3 regions of the Methylobacterium sp. WL120 genome follow, and region 3 is predicted to be linked to each of the others. Evidence: predicted binding sites of a transcription regulator. Region 3 holds the regulator's gene; each other region holds the start of a gene.
The links. Region 3 encodes PhoB, which activates phosphate uptake and scavenging genes when phosphate is short. Its sites were predicted from a motif close to TGTCATNNANCTGTCAT; they were not measured.
Positions count from the first base shown of each region.

Region 1 (7,655 bases), on a different contig from region 3:
TGGAGTTCCTGTCCGATCAAGCTTTTCGCGCTCGGACGCCGCGCACACATCCGCTGCACTTGACCCGCGCCGTCGACCAGCTGCGCGCCGACGACGCCGACGGTCGGGTCTTGCGCAAGCGCGGCCAGCGCCAGCCGCAGGGCGTCCGGCCCGGCCTCGGTGTCGGGGTTCAGGAACAGGATCGCCGGCGCCCGGCCGAGCGCGGCACCCTGGTTGCAGGCGCGGCCGAACCCGGCGTTGTCGGGGTTGCGCAGCACGGTGAGCCGGAGGTCCGGCCGCTCCAGCCCGTCGGCGGAGCCGTCGACGGAGGCGTTGTCGACGACGACCACCGCCTTTGCGGGGTCTTCGCCGGCGGCAGCCAGGCTCGCGAGGCAGGCGCGCACCAGGGCGCCGCCGTTCCAGTTGACGATCACGACGTCGATCTCGGCCGGCCCTTGGGCGAGGGGCGCCGTCATGGCGCGTCGGCCGGGCGCCCGAGCCGGCCACGGAAGCCGTCGAGCACCGCTTGCGCGAGCCGCCGCAGCACCGCCGGCCGGTAGCCGCCGTCGCGCCAGTACAGCGCGACCTGAAGCGGGAGGTAGGCGAGCTGGCGCAGCTTCCACGGCAGCGGGATGTGGCGCAGGCGCCAGCCGTAGACGGAGTTGCGCAGGTACGTCGCCATGCGGAACAGCGGCTGGCGCGGCATCTCGATGCCGAACGCGCGGATCGTGCCGCCGCCGACGCGGTGGCCGATCGTGGCCTCCCGCGTCATCCAGCACCCATAGCCGGCGCTCCAGGCGCGAAAGCACCATTCGAGCTCGACGCCGTCGATGAAGTAGTCCGCTCGGAACGGCCCGACCGCGCGGAACGCCGCCACGTCGATGAGCGAACCGGAGGTGGCCAGGAATTCCACCGGCAGCAGCGTGCCGACCGCTTCGCGGCCGGGGCGTTGCCGGAACCGCGGGGGCTTGGCGGCGTCGTTCGCCCGCCCCGGCACCGGGCCGACCACCGCGCAAGGACGGTTCTCGGCCAGCAGGCGGTCGCGGGCCCCGGCCAGGGCGGCGACCATGTCCGAGCCGACCTGCGCGTCCTGGTCCAGCAGGAGCACGGCGTCCGCGCCGCCGCGCGCCGCCGCCTCGACGACGGCGTTGAGCGCGGCGGCGACGCCGACATTGGTCTCGGCCGACAGCAGGCGCACGCCGGCCGCCTCGAGCTTCATGCGATCCACCGGTCCGAGGCCGCCGTTGTCGAAGGCGAGGACCGGATGCGCGCTTCCGGCGTAGCGCCGGACGATGTCGTCGACCTGGTCGCGGCTCGGGTGGAACAGGGTCAGGCCGATGGCCAGCATCTCGCACATCCAAGACTGGCCGCGCAGGACGGGCTGCGCAGGACAGGCCGCGGCCGGCCTGCGGCCCGAGCCGATACCGGAATCGCGCGCCCGAGGCGAGGCCCGGGCGATCGAGGCTCGGTGCTCAGCGCGATCAGCGCTGTCCGAAGGTCGGGTCCTTGAACAGGTCCTTGTAGGCCCGCGGCTGCGAGCGCCAGTACTGCTTGGGCGCCCGCACGGTCGCGCCGAGCTCGGCCGCCGCGTGCCAGGGCCAGCGCGGATCATAGAGCATGGCGCGGGCGAGCGAGATCGCGTCCGCCCGGCCCTCGGCCAGGATCGCCTCGGCCTCGGCCGGCTCGGTGATCAGCCCGACGGCCATGGTCGCGAGCCCGGTCTCGGCCTTGATCCGCTCGGCGTAGGGCACCTGGTAGCCCGGCCCGAGCTTGATCGCCTGCTTCGGCGAGACGCCGCCGGTGGAGACGTGGATCGCCGGCGAGCCGGCCCGCTTCAGGCGCTGGGCGAGTTCGACGGTCTCCTCCAGGTCCCAGCCGTCCTCGACCCAGTCGGTGGCCGAGACCCGCATCCACACCGGATGGCCCGCGGGCACCACCGCGCGCACGGCCTCGAACACCTCCAGCGGGAACCGCATCCGGTTTTCCAGGCTGCCGCCGTAGGCGTCGGTGCGCTGGTTGGCGAGCGGCGAGAGGAACTGGTGGAGCAGGTAGCCGTGGGCGCCGTGCAACTCGAACGCCTCGATCCCAAGGCGCACCGCGCGCTTGGCGGTCGCGACGAAGTCGTCGCGGATGCGTTTGAGGTCCGCCGCGTCGAGGGCGTGGGGCGCCACCTCGCCGTCGCCGTGCGCCAGCGCCGACGGCGCCTCGGTGCGCCATCCGTAGGGATGCTCCGGCGCGATCTGCTGGCCGCCGTCCCACGGCGCCTGGCTCGACGCCTTGCGGCCGGCATGGGCGATCTGGATGCAGACCGGGATCGGCGCGTAGTCGCGGATCGCCGACAGAACCCGGCCCAAGGCCCGCTCGCAGCCGTCGGAATAGAGCCCGAGGTCCCACGCCGTGATGCGCGCCTCGGGCGACACCGCCGTCGCCTCCAGCGTCAGCAGCCCGGCGCCCGACATCGCGAGCTGCCCGAGATGCATCATGTGCCAGTCGGTCGCCTCGCCGTCGCGCGCCGAGTACTGGCACATCGGCGCGATCAGGATGCGGTTCTCCAGCGTCAGGTCGTCGAGCTTGAGCGGTTCGAACAGGCGGGCGGTCATCGGCAACTCCGGGTTGCGGGGGCCCGCGCTGTGTGCCGCACTCTCGGGGCGGACGCCAGTTCGCCGCCTCATGCCAGTCCTCCGCCGGGCCCTGCCCTCGGCTTGCCTTCGCGACGCGGCTGGTCGCGCCCTACCCCTCCCCGATCCCCCGCGCCTTCAGGCTTTCGCCGATCTCGTCCAGGACGCCCGCGTCGTCGATGGTCGCCGGCATGGTCCAGGGCTCGTGGTCGGCGATGCGCTTCATCGTGGCGCGCAGGATCTTGCCCGAGCGGGTCTTCGGCAGCCGCTGCACCGTAAGCGCGAGCTTGAAGGCGGCCACGGGGCCGATCTCGTCGCGGATCTTGGCGACCAGTTCACGCTCGATCTCGGTCGGGTCGCGCGCGACCTGCGCCTTGAGCACGACGAAACCGCAGGGCGCCTCGCCCTTCAGCGCGTCGCGGATGCCGATGACCGCGCATTCGGCGACGTCGGGGTGGGACGACAGCACCGCCTCCATCCCGCCGGTGGAAAGCCGGTGGCCGGCGACGTTGATGATGTCGTCCGTCCGCCCGAGCACGGTGATGTAGCCGTCGGCGTCGATCACGCCCGCATCCGATGTGTCGTACCAGCCGGGAAAGGTCTCGAGATAGCTCGTGCGCATCCGGGTATCGGAGCCCCACAGGGTCGGCAGGCATCCCGGCGGCAGCGGCAGGCGGATCGCGATGGTGCCCATCGTGCCGGCGGGCACCGGCTTGCCGCCCTCGTCGAGCACCTGCACGTCGTAGCCCGGCATCGGCACGCAGGTGCTGCCGTGCTTGACCGGGAGCAGCCCCAGGCCGACCGGGTTGCCGGCGATCGGCCAGCCGGTCTCGGTCTGCCACCAATGGTCGACCACCGGCCGGTCGAGCACGCGCTCGGCCCAGGCGACCGAATCCGGGTCCGCGCGCTCGCCGGCCAGGAACAGGGTGCGGAAGCGCGAGAGGTCGTGGCCGGCCACATGGCTGCCTTTCGAATCCTCCTTCTTGATGGCGCGAAGCGCCGTCGGCGCCGTGAACAGGCAGACCGTGCCGGTCTCGGCGACGACCCGCCAGAACGCGCCGGGATCGGGGGTGCCGACCGGCTTGCCCTCGTACAGGACCGTGGTGCAGCCGTGCAGCAGCGGCGCGTAGACGATGTAGGAATGGCCGACCACCCAGCCGATGTCGGAAGCGCAGAAGTAGGTCTCGCCGGGCTGCACGCCGTAGAGGTTGGACATCGACCAGCTGAGCGCGACGAGGTAGCCGCCGGTGTCGCGCACCACGCCCTTGGGCTTGCCGGTGGTGCCGGAGGTGTAGAGCACGTAGAGCGGGTCGGTCGCGGCCATCGGCACGCAGTCCGGCGCCCGCCCCTCGGCCGCCGCGACCGCCTCGGCCCAATCCCGGTCGCGGCCCTCGACGAGGCTCGCGAGGGCTTGCGGGCGCTGAAGGATGAGGCAGGCGGCGGGCTTGTGCCGGGCCGTGGCGAGGGCGGCGTCCAGCAGCGGCTTGTAGGCGACCACCCGGCTCGGCTCGATGCCGCAGGAGGCGGCGAGCACCACCTTCGGCGCCGCGTCCTCGATCCGGACGCTCAGCTCGTTGGCGGCGAACCCGCCGAACACCACCGAGTGCACCGCGCCGATGCGGGCGCAGGCGAGCATGCCGAACAGGGCTTCAGGCACCATCGGCATGTAGAGGATCACCCGGTCGCCCCGGCCGACGCCGAGGTCGGCGAGCACGGCGGCCAGGGCCGAGACCTCGCGCAGGAGGTCCGCATAGGTGATGGCGCGCTTGGTGCCCGTGACCGGCGAATCGTAGCGGATCGCGACCTGCTCCGCGCGGCCGCCGGCGACGTGCCGATCGACGGCGTTCCAGCAGGCGTTCAGCGCCCCGTCGGGGAACCAGCGACCGTAGGGGCCGGACTTGGGCTCGAAGGCCCGGGTCGGCTCCGTCGTCCAATCGATCGCCCGCGCCGCGTCGAGCCAGAACCCCTCGGGGTCGCGCATCGCGCGCTCATGCACCGCGGCGTAGCGCGACGGCTGGTCTGGGGAGGGGTCGGCGGTCGGCATGGCGGCTCCTCGGACGGGGCGGCCTCTTCGGGGGTCGCCTCCTGGCAGCGAAGCTAGCAGGATTGCGGGCCGCGCAGGATCGAGCGGCTGCATAAAAAAGCCGCGCCGTGGGGGACGGCGCGGCGGATCTCGGTGTCGTGCTTCGAAACAGGTCCGTCAGTGCAGCGTGTCGACGCCCGCCTGCAGCCGGTTGATCTCGTCCTTCAGGAGAAGTTTGCGCCGCTTCAACTCGGCGATGTGCAGGTCGTCCTCGGACGGCCTCAGCGTCGCCTGGTGGATTTCGCGTTCGAGGGCTTCGTGCTTCCGGGTGAGCTGGCTCAGATGCGTCTGCAGCGACATGAGTCGTGTCTCCTGTCATCGTTCCGACGCGGGGAATCTGGCACATGTCGAGCCGGCTGTCGAAGGCAATCCTCAGCCTATGCCTCACGAATGCTTGCCGCTCGGGCGTGCCTGACGCATGCTCGATTCCGGCACAGGTTGGTTTTCGAAGGCGGCGATGGCGGTTGAGTTGGTCCCGGATGCGCAATCCGAACTGGACGTCGAGCTGGCGCGGCTGAAACAGGAGCATCGCGACCTCGACGACGCGATCGATGCCCTCGAGCGCAACGTCGCCGGCGACCAGCTGCAGATCCAGCGCCTGAAGAAGCGCAAGCTGACGCTGCGCGACAGGATCGCCTTCGTCGAGGACCAGATCACCCCCGACATCATCGCCTGATGCCGGTGGATGCCGGTGCGCCTCGCCTTGCCGCGCCGGGTCGGCGCCTGTAAGCGGCGAGCTTGCCAGCGGCGAGGACGGGCCGACCGGCCCGCATCGCGAAGGAAATGGGTTTGACGCGGATGGTGCCGTCGCCTGCGGTCGCGATCATCATGGGCAGCCAGTCCGACTGGGCGACCATGCGGAACGCCGCCGACACCCTCGACGCGCTCGGCGTCGCCTACGACGCGCGCATCGTCTCGGCTCATCGCACGCCGGACCGGCTGGTGGCCTTCGCCAAGGGCGCCAAGGCTGCCGGCTTCAAGGTCGTGATCGCGGGCGCGGGCGGCGCGGCGCACCTGCCGGGCATGGCCGCCGCGATGACGAGCCTCCCGGTCTTCGGCGTGCCGGTGGAATCGAAGGCGTTGTCGGGACAGGACAGCCTGCTCTCGATCGTGCAGATGCCGGCCGGCATCCCCGTCGGCACCCTGGCGATCGGCCGGGCCGGCGCGGTGAACGCCGCGCTGCTCGCCGCCGCCGTGCTCGCCCTGTCCGACGACGCGTTGGCCCAGCGCCTGGACGCCTGGCGCGCGGCCCAGACCGCATCCGTCGCCGAACGGCCGGAGACCGAGACCCCGTGACCCCAAAGACCATCGCGCCCGGCGGCACCCTCGGCATCGTCGGCGGCGGCCAGCTCGGCCGCATGATCGCGCTGGCCGCGGCCAACATGGGCCTCAAGGCCCACATCTACTGCCCCGATGCCGACAGCCCGGCCTTCGACGTGGCGGCTAAGACCACCTGCGCCGCCTACGACGACGCGGAGGCGCTGACGCGATTCGCGCAAAGCGTCGACGTGGTGACCTACGAGTTCGAGAACATCCCGCGCGAGACCGCCGACCTGCTCGCGGCCCACGCCGCCCTGCATCCCAGCGCCTCGGCGCTGGCGACGACGCAGGACAGGCTGTCGGAGAAGGACTTCATCAACCGCCTCGGCATCCCGACGGCGCCGTTCCGCGCCGTCGACACGCCCGACGACTTCGCCCGCGCCCTCGACGCGATCGGCCGCCCGGCCGTGCTGAAGACCCGCCGGTTCGGCTACGACGGCAAGGGCCAGCGCATCATCCGGACGGAGGCCGAATCGGACCGCAACGCGATCTTCGCCGAGTTCGGCGGCGCGGCTTTGATCCTCGAAGGCTTCGTCGCGTTCGAGCGGGAAGTCTCGGTGGTCGCGGCGCGGTCCGGCGACGGGAGCTTCGCCGCCTTCGACCTGTGCGAGAACGAGCACCGCGACCACATCCTCGCCGTCACCCGCGTGCCAGCGCCGGGCATCGCACCCGAGACTGCGCAGGCCGCCCTCGGCATCGCCCGGACGATCGCCGACGCCCTCGACTACGTCGGGGTGCTCGCCGTCGAGATGTTCCTGGTGCGCGAGGCCGACGGCGCCGAGCGCCTCGTCGTGAACGAGATCGCGCCGCGGGTGCACAATTCCGGGCACTGGACGATCGAGGGCACGACCACCTCGCAGTTCGCCCAGCACGTGCGCGCGGTCTGCGGCTGGCCGCTGGGCGATCCGTCCCGCCCGGGCGGATTGAAGGCCGAGATGCGCAACCTCATCGGCGACGAGGTGGAAGGCTGGCGATCGGTGCTGGCCGAGCCCGGCGCGCACCTCCACCTCTACGGCAAGGGCGAGGCCCGGCCCGGCCGCAAGATGGGCCACGTCACCCGCCTCAAGCCCTGAACTCCGATGCATCTGCACCACAGCGGATGACTCGCGTGCCCCCCGCTTCGACGTTCGCGACGACTTTTCGCGTCGAGCCATACGTTCGCCACATCGGCCCGCATCAACGGGATCGTCGCCCGCGCTTAATCGGGCGTTCACCGCGATGCGCGAACGTGCTGGGGCCAACGCAACCGGATCGGACCGGCCGCGCGCCGGCCGCGCCGCTCGGGGTGCGTGGATCAGGGATTCGGGCGTGCTGAAGGCTTGAGCACCGTGCCGAGGGGAATGGGGCGATGACGTCAGACAGCGTGCGGTTACAACGGGCTCTGCTCGGCCTCGCGGCGCTCGCGAGCGTGGGGCTCGCCGGCTGCGAGACCGTGGGAAGCGCTGCCGGCTCGCGGCAATTCGCCGTGCTGGAGGCGGACACCACGGGCGCGACCAACGTCAACATCGCTTCGCTGACCGAGGTGGTGCAGCGTAACCCCAACGACGCCGCCGCCTACAACACCCGTGGCGCGGCCTACGCCCGCGCCGGCCAGTTCAACGACGCGATCGGCGACTTCACCAAGGCGGTGCAGATCGACCCGAATTCGGGCTCGG
Region 1 is NZ_VRUT01000019.1:9,996-17,650, forward strand. Features, by position in the region: gene FV229_RS06045 (glycosyltransferase family 2 protein) at 1-455, opposite strand, end outside; gene FV229_RS06050 (glycosyltransferase family 2 protein) at 452-1,327, opposite strand; gene FV229_RS06055 (NADH:flavin oxidoreductase/NADH oxidase) at 1,461-2,579, opposite strand; gene FV229_RS06060 (propionyl-CoA synthetase) at 2,710-4,641, opposite strand; gene FV229_RS06065 (DUF465 domain-containing protein) at 4,798-4,980, opposite strand; gene FV229_RS06070 (DUF465 domain-containing protein) at 5,138-5,356, shown strand; gene purE (5-(carboxyamino)imidazole ribonucleotide mutase) at 5,479-5,976, shown strand; gene FV229_RS06080 (5-(carboxyamino)imidazole ribonucleotide synthase) at 5,973-7,073, shown strand; gene FV229_RS06085 (tetratricopeptide repeat protein) at 7,349-7,655, shown strand, end outside.
Region 1: a site for PhoB is predicted at 4,994-5,010, ahead of FV229_RS06065 (DUF465 domain-containing protein). Genes of this name have one in related genera too.

Region 2 (7,655 bases), on a different contig from region 3:
TGCCCTCGATCAGGAACACCCATTGCCAGCCGGACCAGCCGTTGGCGCCGTCGAGGCCCGTCATGATCGTGCCGGCCAGAGGTCCGCCGATCACGCCGGCGAGCGCCGAGGCCGACATGAACAGGCCGAACACGCGGGCCCGCCGCCCGGTCGGATACCAGTAGGTCAGGTACAGGATCACCCCGGGATAGAACCCGGCCTCGAAGATCCCGAGGAGGAGCCGGAGCAGGTAGAAGGCCGGCACGGTGGTGACGAACATCATCGCCACGCAGCAGATCCCCCAGAGGATGGTGATCCGGGCGATGGTCTTGCGGGCGCCGACCCGTTCGAGCAGCAGGTTGCTCGGGACCTCGAACAGGAAGTAGCCGACGAAGAAGATCCCGGCGCCGACGCCGTAGACCGTCTCGCTGAACTTCAGGTCGCCCAGCATCTGCAGCTTGGCGAAGCCGATGTTGACCCGGTCGATCCACGACAGGATCCAGAGGGCCATCAAGAACGGCAGCAGCCGCCACGTGATCGTCCGGTACGCGGCCTCGCGCGTCGCGCGCTCGGCCGCGGATGGGATCGTGGGCACGGGTTGGACCAGGGCCGGCATCGGAGTCCGCGCGAGGGACCCGGCCTGCGATCACGGGCGGCGCCGGCCGCCGCGCGGTGCGTCCGGGCGTCGGCGCCCTGGCATGCAACCTTCGAGCCAGGGCGCGGACCGCGTCGCGGCCCGCGCGGCCCTGTTCAGAACACGTGGCGGAGGATGAAGAACAGCACGCCCGCCAGGGTGATCGCCGCCGGCAGCGTCAGCACCCACGCCAGCGCCATGTTGCGCACGGTCGACATCTGCAGCCCGGAGCCGTTGGCCGCCATGGTGCCGGCGACGCCCGAGGACAGGATGTGCGTGGTCGAGACCGGCAGGCCGTAGACCTCGGCCAGGCCGATCGTGCCGGCGGCCACGAGCTCGGCCGAGGCGCCCTGCGCGTAGGTGAGGTGGGTCTTGCCGATCTTCTCGCCGACGGTGACGACGATGCGCTTCCAGCCGACCATGGTGCCCAGCCCCAGCGCCAGGGCGACGCAGACCTTCACCCAGGTCGGGATGTAGCGCGTGCCGTCGTTGAGGAGGCCCGCATAGGCCTTCAGCGTGCCGGCCTCGGCCTCCGAGAAGCTGGCGCCGTTCTTCGGCAGCAGCCGGATCGCGTCGGTGGCGAGGTACATGTCGTTGCGCAGGTTTGAGGTCTGCGCCGCCGGCACCTGCTTGATCGCGCCGTAGTTCTTCACGTTGGCGGCGATGTCGGTGGAGAGTGCGGCCAGCGCGCCGTAGACCGCCGGCTGGTTCAGGTCCTTGGTCTTGAGGGCGTCCGAGACCTCCTTGCGGGCGGCCGCGGCGTCGGGCTGGGCCGTGGTGCCGGCGTGGCTGGCGAACACCGTGCTGGCGTTCTGCGAGGTCTGGATGAAGGCCGGCGTGGTGTCGTCGGCCATGGTGCGGTTGAGGGCGTAGGCAGTCGGCGCGGCGCCGATCAGGATCAGCATGATCAGGCCCATGCCCTTCTGGCCGTCGTTGCCGCCGTGGAAGAACGAGACCAGCGTGCAGGTCAGGATCAGCAGCGAGCGGATCCAGAGCGGGGGCGGCGTGTCGCCCTTCGGCGCCTCGTAGAGGTCCTTGCGCCGCACGGTGAACTTGAGCGCCAGCAGCAGGAGCGCCGCGGCGACGAAGCCGATGAGCGGGCTGAACAGCAGCGCCTTGAACACGCCGAGCGCCTGGGCCCAGTCGACGCCCGAGGTCGCGGAGCCCTCCGGCGCCATCAGCTGGTTGGCGAGCCCGACGCCGATCACCGAGCCGATCAGCGCGTGCGAGGAGGAGTTCGGCAGGCCGAAGGCCCAGGTGCCGAGGTTCCAGATGATCGCGGCGATGAGCAGGGCGAAGATCATCGCGTAGCCGGCGCCGGACCCGACCTGCAGGATCAGCTCCACCGGCAGCAGCGTGACGATGGCGTAGGCCACCGCGCCCGAGGACAGCATCACCCCGAGGAAGTTGAAGGCACCCGACCAGATCACCGCCACGAGCGGCGGCATCGAGTGGGTGTAGATCACGGTCGCCACCGCGTTGGCGGTGTCGTGGAAGCCGTTCACGAACTCGAAGGCGAGCGCGATCAGCAGGGCGAGCCCGAGGAGGACGAAGGCGCCGATCGCCAGCGGCGACTGGCCGACGGCGTTCATGTCGGCGATCAGGCTGACGACGGCGTAGACCAGGCCCGCCACCAGGACGAGCAGGAAGGCGATGATCCCGCCCGGATGCATGCCGCGATCGAGCGTCGGACCCGAGGCGCGCCGCGGTTCGGCGCCCACCCGGGGCGGCGTCAGGCTGGCGGAATCGGACATGATGGATCTCGACGGCGATCGGAGTTCAGCCGCCTTCGGATAGGCGCCGCGCATGACGGTCCGGTGACGCCGTGCGCACGGACGGCCGATCCGCGCCGGACGGCGCGGTTACGACTCCCCGAAAGCCTGAAGACCGGTCGCGCGCTCAGTGCCTGCGCGGGCGGCGGGGCGCCGTCGCCGGGGTCTTGTCGCGGTTCTCCTCGACGAGCTTGCGCCAGCGGTCCAGGCGGTCGGGGTCGAGGGCGCCCTCGGCGATGGCGGCCTGCACCGCGCAGCCGGGCTCGTGGGCGTGGGTGCAGTCGCGGAACCGGCAGTCGGGCGCCAGCTCGGTGATCTCGGCGAACAGCGTCTCGATCCCCTCCGCGGCGTCGCTGACGTGGAGCGTGCGCATCCCCGGCGTGTCGATCACCCAGCCGCCGCCCGCCATCGCGTGCAGCGAGCGCGCCGTCGTGGTGTGGCGCCCCTTGGCGTCGTGCTCCCGGATCGCGCCGGTCTCCTGCGGCGCGTCCTGGCCGGGCCCGGCCAGCGTGTTGACGAGCGTCGACTTGCCGACGCCGGACGAGCCGACCAGCGCCACGGTCTGCCCGGGCCCGCACCAGGGCGCCAGCGCCGCCGCGGCGTCCGGGCTGCGCGGGTTGACGCCGACCACCGACAACCCGCGCTGGAGCGCTGCGGCCTGCCGGCGGTAGGCCTCGACGTCGTCGGTCAGGTCGCCCTTGGTGAGGAGGATCACCGGATCGGTGCCGCCCTGGTTGGCGAGCGCGAGGTAGCGCTCCAGGCGGGCCGGGTTGAAGTCGGCGTTGCACGAGGTGACGACGAACAGGGTGTCGACGTTGGCGGCCGCCACCTGCGGGACCTTGCCGCCTTCGGTGCGCCGCTGCAGCACGGTCCTGCGCGACAGCCGCCGGTGCAGGGTCAGGGTCCGCGGGTCGGCCAGGACCCAGTCGCCGACCGTCACGTCGCCGGTGCTGGCGTGGACCGGCAGCAGCAGCTCGACGGGGCCGGCGGTCGACAGGGCGGTCAGGCGGGAGCGGTGGACCAGGGCGATCCGCATCGGCGCGAAGTCGGCCTCGGCCGGCGCGCGCTGGTCCTCGAAGAAGTCGGACCAGCCGAGGCTGGCCGCGCCTTCGGTCGGCAGGGGAGCGCCTGGGGATGACAAGGCCGCGCCTGCGGCCGGGAGGGCGTGGGGATGATCGGTCACGGCTTCAGCCCATGACACGGCGCCGGCCGGCTGACCAGCGAGCCGCGGACCGGCCGAACTCGCCGAGGAGACCCGGCGACCGCCCGCGGTTGGCGTTCCAGCCCCGCCCGACTGAATGCAATATTCTCTCGGCCGACGAGCGAGTTAATTTCAACGTCCCGACAAATAATGTTCGTTTGCAGGGTGGCGCCGGCTTGCCCTAACCTCCCCGAATGCGGTTTCGCGCGGCCATCCCGTCGCGATCCGTCAAGAATAGAGCCTGACCCAACAGGCGCCGCCGAACAGCGGCAACGAGACCGGAACGGTCGTCGGCAGGGAGAGTGGCGTGAAGAAGAACAAGATCGTCAGCGCCGACGAGGCGATCGCGCTCATCCGCACCGACGACGTCGTCACGACGACCGGCTTCGTGCAGAGCTGCATCCCCGAGGCGCTGCACGCCGCCCTCGAGAAGCGCTTCGTCGAGACCGGCGCGCCCGGCAACCTCACCCTGATCATGACGGCGGGCGCCGGCGACAGCAAAGGGCTGGGCACCGGGCGCCTCCACCACGAGGGCCTGCTCGGGCGGGTGATCGCGGCGAACTTCGGGCGGATGCCGAAGGTGGCGCAGGCCGCCCAGGACAACCGCATCCGCGGCTACAACCTGCCGCAGGGCGTGATCTCGCAGCTCTACCGCGCCTGCGCGGCCGGCCAGCCGGGCCTGTTCTCGAAGGTCGGCCTGCACACCTACGTCGACCCGCGCCACGGCGGCGGCCGGGTGAACACCCTGACCACCGAGGAGATCGTCAAGGTCGTGGAAGTCGAGGGCGAGGAGTGGCTGTTCTACCGGGCCACCAAGATCGACGTCGCCTTCATCCGCGCCACCAGCGCCGACCCGTCGGGCAACCTCTGCGTCTCCAAGGAGGCGCTGACGCTGGACAACCTCGCCCAGGCGATGGCGGCGCGCAACAACGGCGGCATCGTCATCGCGCAGGTGGAGCGCATCGTCGAGCAGGGCTCGATCAAGCCCAAGGACGTGCGCGTGCCGGGCATCCTGGTCGACTGCGTCGTGGTGGCGCCGCCCGAGCACCACCGCATGAATTACGGCGTCCAGCACGACGCGGCGCTCGCCGGCGAGATCCGCGTGCCGGTGACCGGCCTCAAGAAGATGACGCTCGACGCGCGCAAGATCATCGCGCGCCGCGCCGCGTTCGAGCTGCCGCCGAACGGCGTGGTCAACCTCGGCGTCGGCGCGCCCGAAGGCATCTCGTCGGTCGCCAACGAGGAGAAGGTCACCCCCTACATCACCCTGACGACCGAGGCCGGGGCGGTAGGCGGCGTGCTGGCCTCGGGCTCGAGCTTCGGCGCGGCGACCAACGCCGACGCGATCATCGACCAGAACCAGATGTTCGACTTCTACGACGGCGGCGGCCTCGACATGACCTGCCTGGGGCTCGCCGAATGCGACGGCGCCGGCAACGTCAACACCAGCCGCTTCGGCGGCCGGCTCAACGGCTGCGGCGGCTTCATCAACATCTCGCAGAACGCCCGCAAGGTGGTGTTCGCCGGCACCTTCACCTCCGGCGGCCTCGTCACCGAGATCGACGAGGGGCGCCTGCGGATCGTGCAGGAGGGGCGCTCGCGCAAGTTCGTGGCGGCCGTCGAGCAGAACACCTTCAGCGGGCCGTTCGCGCAGGAGCGCCGCCAGCCGGTGCTCTACGTGACGGAGCGCTGCGTCTTCAACCTGACGCAGGCCGGGCTGGAGCTGATCGAGGTGGCTCCGGGCATCGACATCGGCCGCGACATCCTCGCCCACATGGACTTCACGCCGGTGATCGAGAACCCGATCCCGATGGACCTGCGCATCTTCCGCGACGAGCCGATGGAGCTCCTGGCCGACCTCCTGAACCTCAACCTGCCCGACCGGGTCAGCTACGACCCGGGCCGAAACCTGCTCTTCGTCAACCTCGAAGGCTGGCAGGTCCGCTCGAAGGGCGACATCGACGCCCTGCGGCAGGTGCTCGAGACCGCCTGCCTGAAGGCCGGGCAGCGGGTGAACTCGGTGGTCAACCACGACGGGTTCCGCATCGGCGAGAACCTCTACGACGACTACGCCGAGATGATCGAGTACCTGTCGAAGTACCACTACCTCACGACGACGCGCTACGCGACGAGCGCCTTCCTGCGCCTGAAGATGCAGGAGGCCCTGAGCCGCCGCGGCCTCGCCCCGCACGTGTTCGAGCGCCGCTCGGAGGCCCACGCCTTCCTCGAAGCCGCCGAGCGCGAGGCGGCCGCGCAGCAGGCGTTGGCCGACGTCATCCCGTTGCGCGCCGCCAGCTGACCCACGGTCCGGCGGTCGTCCGGGCCGGCTTCGGCCTGAGACCCACGCAGGCGGAACAGGGCCGGTGAGCGCCGGCCCGATCGCGGTCGCACATCCGCCCGTGGCGGGATGGCATCGTCCGGGTGGACAAGGCGGCCTTTTCACGCTTCCTAGACGGCTTCTCCCGGACGGCCCGCGGATGGCATATTCGGGATGACGGTGGCGGTGGCGGAAGGGTCATGATGGGTCCGGCGAACGAGTATCCTTGGGAGAAGGCCTCCGAGCCGGCGCCGGCCGCCGAGAGCCATCTCGCGAACGTACTGCGGCTGGTCGGCACGTCCGGCGGCAGCGTCGCAGCCGTCCCGGCGCGGCCTTCGCCGTCGCAGGATTGGTCGAAGCTGATCGATTGCGTCCGTCACGCGGCCCATCAGACCCGCGCGGTCGAGGCCGCGGTCCAGAAGAAGGAGATGCACGTCCAAGAGGTTCTCGAACGCGTCCGCGAGGATGTGAAGAGCGCCGGAGAGCGCGTCCGGGCGGCCGAGGCGCGGGTGGTCGAGATCCAGAGCCGAACCGATGCCCTGCTCAGGGCCGCGGACGAGCGGGTGGCTGCGGCGGAGGAGCGGGCGCGCATCGCCGAGGACTGGCTGTCCCGCGTCTACGACACGATCGCGAGCGAGTTCGGCCTGGATCCGGACCTGAAGCGGAGTGCCTGATGGCCCCTGTCGCGCGACGTCCCGCGGCCGCGCCGATGGCGGATGAGCCGGATGTCCGGGCGGCCGAGGCCGGGCGCGGCCGTTCGAGGGTCGCGGCCGATGCGACGGCGGCGAACACGGTCGTTCCTCTGTTCGCGGCTCCGGAGGTCGCGGGCGGACCGTCCGGACCGGGTCAGGTGGTCGATTGGCCGTCGGCCATCGCGCAGATCCGCGAGGCCGGCGCGCACCTTCGCCGGATGCACGACGTCGCGCAGGCGATGTCCCGGCACGCGCGGGCGATGATCCGCCGCAGCCTTGATCAGACGGAGGAGGCCGAGCGGCGAGCCCACACCGCCGAAGCCGCGGCCGTGGCGGCCAGCCTGCGCGCCGACGGGGCGGAGGAGCGGCTTCGGCAGGCCGAGGCGCGGGCGCGGCTTGCGGAGGATCGCGCCGCCATCGCGGTGGCCGCGGAAGCCGAAGCGCAGATCTGGCTCAGGCGAACCTATGCCTGCCTGAAGGCCGAGTCTTCGAACACCGAGTCTTCGAACACCAAGCCCGCGAAGGGCGACACGCAGACCCGGTGAAGCGATCCCGAGGGTCCGGGGCGATCGGCGCCGAGGGGAACCTTCAGGATGCGGAAAACTCGTCGCTGATGATGCCCTGAAGGCGCACGAGCCAGTCCTCGGCGGTCTGCGCCCGCTCTTCCGCGGCGAGGGTCTTCCGGTCCGCATCCGCGGCTCGGGTCCTGGCCGCCTCGCACTGCATCGCCGAGGCGTCCTTCGCGATCCTCGCCTCGGTGAGGGCGGCCTGAAGTTCGGTAACCTCCCGGCGCAACACGACGATCTCGTAGTTCAATGCGTCGATGTCCGCCGCGAACGCCTCGCGTTCCCGCTGGACTTGATACACCAGCTTGTTGGCCTGGATCTGGATGGTCTGCCGCCATGCCTCGAGGCTCTGCATGCCCTCGCTGGCCTGGGCGATGAGCCTGAGCGCCGTTTCGGGATCGAACCCCGCCGATCGCGAAGGCACGTAGAGGACGACGGAGCCGCTCTTTCCGGCCTTCGAATTGTCCGACACCATGAAATCCGACACAGGCGGG
Region 2 is NZ_VRUT01000074.1:15,205-22,859, reverse strand. Features, by position in the region: partial or broken gene FV229_RS15025 (MFS transporter) at 1-595, opposite strand, end outside; gene FV229_RS15020 (inorganic phosphate transporter) at 730-2,367, opposite strand; gene rsgA (ribosome small subunit-dependent GTPase A) at 2,513-3,526, opposite strand; gene FV229_RS15010 (malonate decarboxylase subunit alpha) at 3,894-5,885, shown strand; gene FV229_RS15005 (hypothetical protein) at 6,104-6,577, shown strand; gene FV229_RS15000 (hypothetical protein) at 6,754-7,140, shown strand; gene FV229_RS14995 (hypothetical protein) at 7,184-7,648, opposite strand.
Region 2: a site for PhoB is predicted at 2,420-2,436, ahead of FV229_RS15020 (inorganic phosphate transporter). Genes of this name have one in related genera too.

Region 3 (7,655 bases):
TCGCCAACATCCTCGCCCGCCCCCTGCGCGGCCTGGCGCCGACGCTCTCGGCGGTGGTGGCCGAGGGCGGCGTGCTGGTGCTCTCGGGGCTGATCGAGCGCGACGTGGCCGGCGTGCTCTCGGCCTACCGCCACCAGGGCTTCCACCTCGCCTCGCGGGGGACGATCGAGGGCTGGGTCGCCCTGGTGCTGCGCCGCGGCGGGGCGGCGCAGCGGCCGCTGGCCGGGTCCGCCCGGCGCTGAGCCCAATCCGAGGCGGACGGCCCGCGTTCGGTTGCCCGCGGGGTGCCGCCGGCGATACCCTGGGCGCATGACCCGCACCCGATTCCAGACCTTCGACGACCCGAGCCACCGCAAGGGGCCTGAGCGCGTCGCCGCCCTCCGCGCCGCCTTGCGCGAGGCTGGAATCGACGGCTTCGTCGTGCCCCGCGCCGACGAGCACCAATCCGAATACGTCCCGGCCAACGCCGAGCGGCTCGCCTGGCTCACCGGCTTCACCGGCTCGGCCGGCACCGCCGTGATCCTGGCCGATTCCGCAGCACTCATGGTCGACGGGCGCTACACCATCCAGGCACCGGAACAGGTCGACCCGGGCGTCGTCACGGTCGTTCCCCTCGCCGAGAGCACCGCCGAGGCCTGGATCGGCCGGACCCTGCGGCGCGGCGCAGTGCTCGGCTACGACCCGTGGCTGCACACCCCCGACGGGGTCGCCCGCCTCGAGCGTGCCGCCGCCAAGGCCGGCGCCTCGGTGAAGGCGCTGTCGGAGAACCCGGTGGACGCGGTCTGGGCCGGCCGCCCGAAGCCGCCCTCGGGCCGCGTGATCGCGCATCCGCTCGACTTCGCGGGCGAAACCGCGAGCGACAAGATCGCGCGCATCCGCGTGGAGCTGGAGGCCGGCCAGTGCGACGCGCTGGTGATCTCCGATCCGCACAACCTCGCCTGGGCGTTCAACCTGCGCGGCGGCGACGTCGGGCACACGCCGCTGGCGCTCGGCTACGCCATCCTGCCGCGCGAGGGCCGGCCGCGGCTGTTCCTGGTGTCGCACGACGTGACGGAGGAGGCGCTGGCGGCGCTCGCCCCGGTCGCCGACATCGCCTCGCGGGACGACTTCGAGCCGGCGCTCGGCGAGCTCGCCGGCAAGCGCGTGCGCCTCGACGCCGCCACCGGCGCCGCCGCCCTGAAGGAGCGCGTCGCGACGGTGGGCGGCACCCCCGATTTCGGCCCGGACCCGATCACCGCGATGAAGGCGGTAAAGAACGCCGCCGAGATCGCCGGCGCCCGCGCCGCGCACCGGCGCGACGGGGCGAGCGTGGTGCGTTTCCTCGCCTGGCTCGACGGGCAGAGCCACGTCACCGAGGTCGCCGCGGTGGAGGCGCTGGAGGACTTTCGTGCGGACGGCGGCGACCTGCGCGACGTCTCGTTCCCGACGATCTCCGGCTCCGGGCCGAACGGCGCGATCGTGCATTACCGCGTCACCCGCGCCACCGACCGGCGGGCGGAGCCGGGCGAGCTGTTCCTGATCGATTCCGGCGCGCAATACCCCGACGGCACCACCGACATCACCCGCACGGTCGCGGTGGGCGCGCCGAGCGCGGAGATGCGTGATCGCTACACCCGCGTGCTGCGGGGCCACGTCGCCATTAGCCGCGCGGTCTTCCCCAAGGGCACAACAGGCGCGCAGATCGACACCCTGGCGCGCCTGCCGTTGTGGGAGGCCGGCCTCGATTTCGACCACGGCACCGGCCACGGCGTCGGCGCCTTCCTCTCGGTGCACGAGGGCCCGCAGCGCATCGCCAAGACCGGAACAGTCGCCCTGGAGGCGGGGATGATCCTCTCCAACGAGCCGGGCTACTACCGCGCCGGGGGCTACGGCATCCGCATCGAGAACCTCGTCCTCGTCGAGCCCCGCGAGGTGCCCGGCGGCGAACGCCCGGTGCTCGGCTTCGAGACCCTGACGCTGGCCCCCTACGACCGCCGCCTGATCGTGCCGGAGATGCTGAGCCCGGCCGAGCGCGCCTGGATCGACGCCTACCACGCCCACGTCCGCGACGTGCTCGAACCGGACCTCGACCCGGAGACGCGAGCCTGGCTGGAGCGGGCGACGGCGGCACTCTGAACCCAGGATCGATCCTCCGCGCGGCACCCGGACGCGCCGTCGCGATTTTACCCTCCGCCTGTTCGCGCCTATGACGAGAGCAGCGTGAAACCGTCGTGGACGGTCGCGCGAAGGGACCGCATGCTGCGTCTTCTCGCTCTCCTCCTATCGCTGCTCGCCGGGCCGGTCGCGGCCCAGGGCTTCAAGCCGCCGGCCGACCTCGTGCGGGCGAGCCTCGTGGCGGAGCCTGCGGCGGTGGCCGGCGCCACGCCGTTCACCGTGGCCATCCGCATGGCGATGAAGCCGGGCTGGCACGTCTACTGGCGCAACCCCGGCGATTCGGGCCTGCCGCCGGAGGTGACCTGGACGCTGCCGGCCGGCTTCTCGGCCTCGGCGATCCAGTGGCCGGCACCGCACCGCATCCCGATCGCGACGCTGATGAACTTCGGCTACGAGGGCGAGGCGATCCTGCTCGTGCGGGTGACGCCGCCGCCGAGCCTCGACCCGGCAGCCCCCGTGACGCTTGCGGGCAAGCTCACCTATCTCGTGTGCGAGAAGGAATGCATCCCCGGCTCGGCCGACCTCGCCCTGACCCTGCCGGTCGCCCGCGAGGCCGCGGCCGATCCGGCCAACGCCGCGCTGTTCGTGCGTGCCCGCGCCGCCCTGCCCAAGGCCTCGCCGTGGCCGGTGCGGCTGTCGAGCCAGGGCGACCGCCTCGCCCTGGACCTCGACGCGCCGGGCCTCGCCGCGGACAGGCTCCGCGCGGTGGCGTTCTTTCCCTATTCCGAGACGGCGATCGAGAACGCCGCGCCGCAGCCCTTCACCGTGGACGCGGCCGGCCTCCACCTGACGCTGACCCGCGCGACGCCCACCGACGCCGCGCCCGAGAGCCTGCCCGGCGTGCTGGCGATCGAGGAGGAGACCGGCGACGGTCTCGTCCGCCAGGCCTTCGCGCTGGGCGACGAGGCGCCGCTCGCGGCCGGCAGCGCGATGCCGAGCGTGGCGCCGGCGATCCCGCGCACCGAGCCGGCCGAGACCCTGACGCTCTGGACCGCGGCCGGCCTCGCGCTGCTGGGCGGCCTGATCCTCAACCTGATGCCCTGCGTCTTCCCGGTTCTGTCGATCAAGGTGCTCAGCTTGGTGAAGCATTCCGGCGAGGCGCCGGGGCGGGTCCGCCTGCACGGGCTCGCCTACACGGCGGGCGTGCTGGCGGCGTTCCTGGTGCTGGCCTCGCTGCTGATCGCGCTGAAGGCCGGGGGAGCCGGGATCGGCTGGGGCTTCCAGCTGCAATCGCCCACCGTGGTGGCCGCCCTGGCCTACCTGCTCTTCGCCATGGGCCTGAGCCTGTCGGGCATGCTCCACCTCGGCGGGCGGCTCGCCGGCCTCGGCGACGGGCTGACCCGGCGGGCCGGGCTCGAAGGCTCGTTCTTCACCGGCGTGCTCGCGACCGTGGTGGCGACGCCCTGCACCGCCCCCTTCATGGGCTCGGCGGTGGGCTTCGCGCTGACGCAGTCGACGGCCGCCGGCCTCGTGGTGTTCGCGAGCCTCGGCCTCGGCCTCGCCCTGCCCTTCCTGGCGTTGACCCTGTGGCCGGCGGCGCTCCGCGCCCTGCCCCGCCCGGGCGCCTGGATGGACGTGCTGAAGCAGGCGCTGGCCTTCCCGATCTACGCCACGGTCGCTTGGCTGGTCTGGGTGCTGGCCCAGCAGGTCGGGCCGCAGGGCCTGCTCGCCGCGCTGCTCGGACTGGTGCTGCTCGGCTTCTCCGCCTGGGCGTGGGAACTCGGCCGCGACGCGCGCCCGGTGCGGGCGCAGCTCGCCCGCGGCCTCGCGGTGCTCGCCGTCGTCGGCGTGGCGGCGCTCGCCCTCACCCTCGACCGCGACCGGATCGCGCCGGGCGCCCAGGCCAGGGCCGAGGGCGTCGAGCCGTTCACGCAGGCGCGCCTCGACGCGCTGCTGGCCGGCGGCCGGCCGGTCTTCGTCAACATGACCGCGGCGTGGTGCATCACCTGCCAGGTCAACGAGCGCACCTCGCTCGGGACGGCGGCGGTCGGCGCGGCGATGCGCGCCCGCGACGTCACCTACCTCAAGGGCGACTGGACCAACCAGAATCCGGAGATCACCCGCCTGCTCGAGCGACACGGCCGCAGCGGCGTGCCGCTCTACCTGCTCTACGCAGGGCCAGGCGAGCCGACGGTGCTGCCGCAGATCCTCACCGAGGGCACGGTGCTGAGCGCGCTGGACGCCGTGACGGCGACGGGCCGCAGCGCGGGGCTCGCGGGCGCGGGAACGAAGGTGCCCTAATCCTCGCCCGAAAACGTCTCGTCGAAGGCGTAGCCCGAACCGCGGACGGTGCGGATCGGGTCGGTCTCGCCGGTGCGGTTCAGGGCCTTGCGCAGGCGGCCGACATGCACGTCGACGGTGCGTTCGTCGATGTAGACGTCGTGGCCCCAGACGCCGTCGAGGAGCTGCTCGCGGGAATAGACCCGGCCGGGGCTCTGCATCAGGAATTCGAGCAGCTTGAACTCGGTCGGCCCGAGGTGGATCTCGCTGCCCGCCCGGCGCAGGCGGTGGCTGTCGCGGTCGAGCTCGATGTCGCCGGCCTCCAGGAGGTTCGCGACATGGGTCGGCTTGGCCCGGCGCAGCAGCGCGCGGACCCGGGCCAGGAGCTCCGGCACGGAGAACGGTTTGACGATGTAGTCGTCGGCCCCGGTCCCGAGGCCGCGGATGCGGTCGCCCTCCTCGCCGCGCGCCGTCAGCATGATGACCGGCAGGGACGCCGTCTCGCGCCGCGCCCGCACCCGGCGGCACAGCTCGATCCCCGAGAGGCCGGGCAGCATCCAGTCGAGCAGGATCAGGTCCGGCACCTGCTCCTGCAGGCGCAGCTCGGCCTCGTCGCCGCGGGCTGCGGAATCGACCTCGAAGCCCTCGGCTTCGAGGTTGTAGCGCAGGAGGGTGGTGAGCGCCTCCTCGTCCTCGACGATCAGGATCCGCGTACGCATGCAGGGCACTCCCGGGCGGGCCGCCCGACTTCCTTGGCCGCCGTGAGACGCCGACAGGCGTCTCAGGCGCCGGGCGTCACCGTCGCGTAGTTCGACGCGTCGTTCTTCGGGCGGTCGCCGGCGAGGTTCTCGCCGGTGGCGAGATAATGGATCGTCTCGGCGATGTTGGTGGTGTGGTCGCCGATGCGCTCGACGTTCTTGGCGCAGAACAGCAGGTGCGTGCAGAACGAGATGTTGCGCGGATCTTCCATCATGTACGTCAACAACTCGCGGAACAGCGAGTTGTAGAGCGCGTCGATCTCGCCGTCCCGCTCCCAGACGTTGTGCGCCGCCGAGACGTCGCGGCTGGCATAGGCGTCGAGCACGTCCTTGAGCTGCTCCTGCACCAGGTCGCTCATGTGCTGCACGCCGAGCACGATCTTCTGCGCCTGGGCCTGGTCGCTGATCGCGACGACGCGCTTGGCGATGTTCTTGGCGAGGTCGCCGATGCGCTCGAGGTCGCCCGAGACGCGGATCGCCGAGATCGTCTCGCGCAGGTCGATCGCCATCGGCTGGCGCCGGGCGATGAGCAGCACCGAGCGCTCCTCGATCTCGCGCTGGAGGGTGTCGAGGCGCTTGTCGGCGAGGATCACCGCCTGGGCGAGCTGGGTGTCGCGGCGAACGAGGGCGTCGGTCGCCTCGGTCATCATCTTCTCGGCGACGCCGCCCATCTCGGAGATCGAGCGGCGCAGGTCCTCGAGGTCGGTGTCGTAGGACGTGACGATGTGGCCGGGCATGGGCTTGGTCCTCGATCGATCCGTATGCGGCTCAGCCGAAGCGGCCGGTGATGTAGTCCTGGGTCTGACGCACGGTCGGGTTCATGAAGATGCGGTTGGTCGGACCGACCTCGATGACTTCGCCGAGATACATGAAGGCGGTGAACTGCGAGATGCGCGCGGCCTGCTGCATGTTGTGGGTCACGATGACGATCGTGAACTCGCTGCGCAGCTGCTCGATCAGCTCCTCGATGCGCCCGGTCGAGATCGGGTCGAGGGCCGAGGTCGGCTCGTCGAACAGGATCACCTCGGGGCTCTGGGCCACCGTGCGGGCGATGCACAGGCGCTGCTGCTGGCCGCCGGAGAGGCCCATGCCGGACTGCTTGAGCTTGTCCTTCACCTCGTCCCACAGGGCGGCCTTGCGCAGGGCCGACTCGACGCGGCCGTCGAGCTCGGATTTCGGCAGCTTCTCGTAGAGGCGCAGGCCGAAGGCGACGTTGTCGTAGATCGACATCGGGAACGGCGTCGGCTTCTGGAACACCATGCCGATGCGCGAGCGCAGCTCGTTCAGGTCGACGTTGGCGTCGAGCACGTTCTGGCCGTCGAGCAGCACCTGACCCTCGGCGCGCTGCTCCGGGTAGAGGCTGTAGATCCGGTTGAAGGTGCGCAGAAGGGTCGACTTCCCGCAGCCGGACGGGCCGATCAGGGCGGTGACCTGGCGGTCGTGGAAGTCGAGGTTGATGTTCTTCAGGCTGTGGAACTGCCCGTAATAGAAGTTCAGCTCCCTGGCGGCGATGCGGATGGGCGCGTGCTCGTCGGCCGGGTTCCGGCCGTCGAACTGGGAAGCGCTGATCGCGGGGGCGGCGTTCATCGTCGTGTTCCTCGTGGGTGCCGGCGGCGGGTTCAGGGTCCCCATGGACATCAGCGCGCGGTCTGCGGCTTGATGACGAAGCGGGCGACGACCGAGAGCAGCAGGATCGTCATGGTGATCAGGAGCGCGCCGGCCCAGGCGAGCTGCTGCCAGTTCGGATAGGGCGAGAGCGCGAACTGGTAGATCATCACCGGCAGGTTCGCGACGCCGCCCATCAGGTCGCGGCTGAACCAAGAGTTGTTGTTGAGCGCCGTGAACAGCAGCGGCGCGGTCTCGCCGGCGATGCGGGCGAGCGCCAGGATGATGCCGGTAACGATGCCGGCCGACGCCGCCCGCCACGTCACGCTGCGGATCACCGTCGACATCGGGGCGCCGAGCGCGACGCCGGCCTCGCGCAGCGTCCCGGGGACGAGGCGCAACATGTCCTCGGTGGTGCGCACGATCACCGGCGTCGCGATGATCGCCAGCGCCACGCCGCCGGCCCAGCCCGAATAGCTCCCCATCGGCCGCACCATCAGGGTGTAGACGAACAGGCCGATCAGGATCGAGGGCGCGGAGAGCAGGATGTCGTTGAGGAAGCGGATCACCTCGGCGAGCTTCGAGCCGCGGCCGTACTCGGCGAGGTAGGTGCCGGCCATCAGGCCGATCGGCGTGGCGACGAGGATGCCGATGCCGGTGAGCACCAGGCTGCCGAGGATGGCGTTGGCGATGCCGCCGCCTTCCGAGCCCGGGCCGGGCGTCGGCTGGGTGAACAGCAGCGGCGAGAACCCGCGCGCGCCCTCGATGATCAGCATCAGGAGGATCGAGCCGAGGACGACAGCGCCGAGCACGGTGGCAAGGAGGCAGGCGAGGCGCAGGGTGCGGTCGGCGACCCGGCGGCTGCCGCGGATGCGGGTCGGCTTGAGGGCCGGCGCGGGACGGATCGTGTTGTTGGCG
Region 3 is NZ_VRUT01000062.1:10,723-18,377, forward strand. Features, by position in the region: gene FV229_RS13335 (50S ribosomal protein L11 methyltransferase) at 1-242, shown strand, start outside; gene FV229_RS13340 (aminopeptidase P family protein) at 310-2,115, shown strand; gene FV229_RS13345 (protein-disulfide reductase DsbD domain-containing protein) at 2,236-4,395, shown strand; gene phoB (phosphate regulon transcriptional regulator PhoB) at 4,392-5,093, opposite strand; gene phoU (phosphate signaling complex protein PhoU) at 5,156-5,869, opposite strand; gene pstB (phosphate ABC transporter ATP-binding protein PstB) at 5,901-6,719, opposite strand; gene pstA (phosphate ABC transporter permease PstA) at 6,770-7,655, opposite strand, start outside.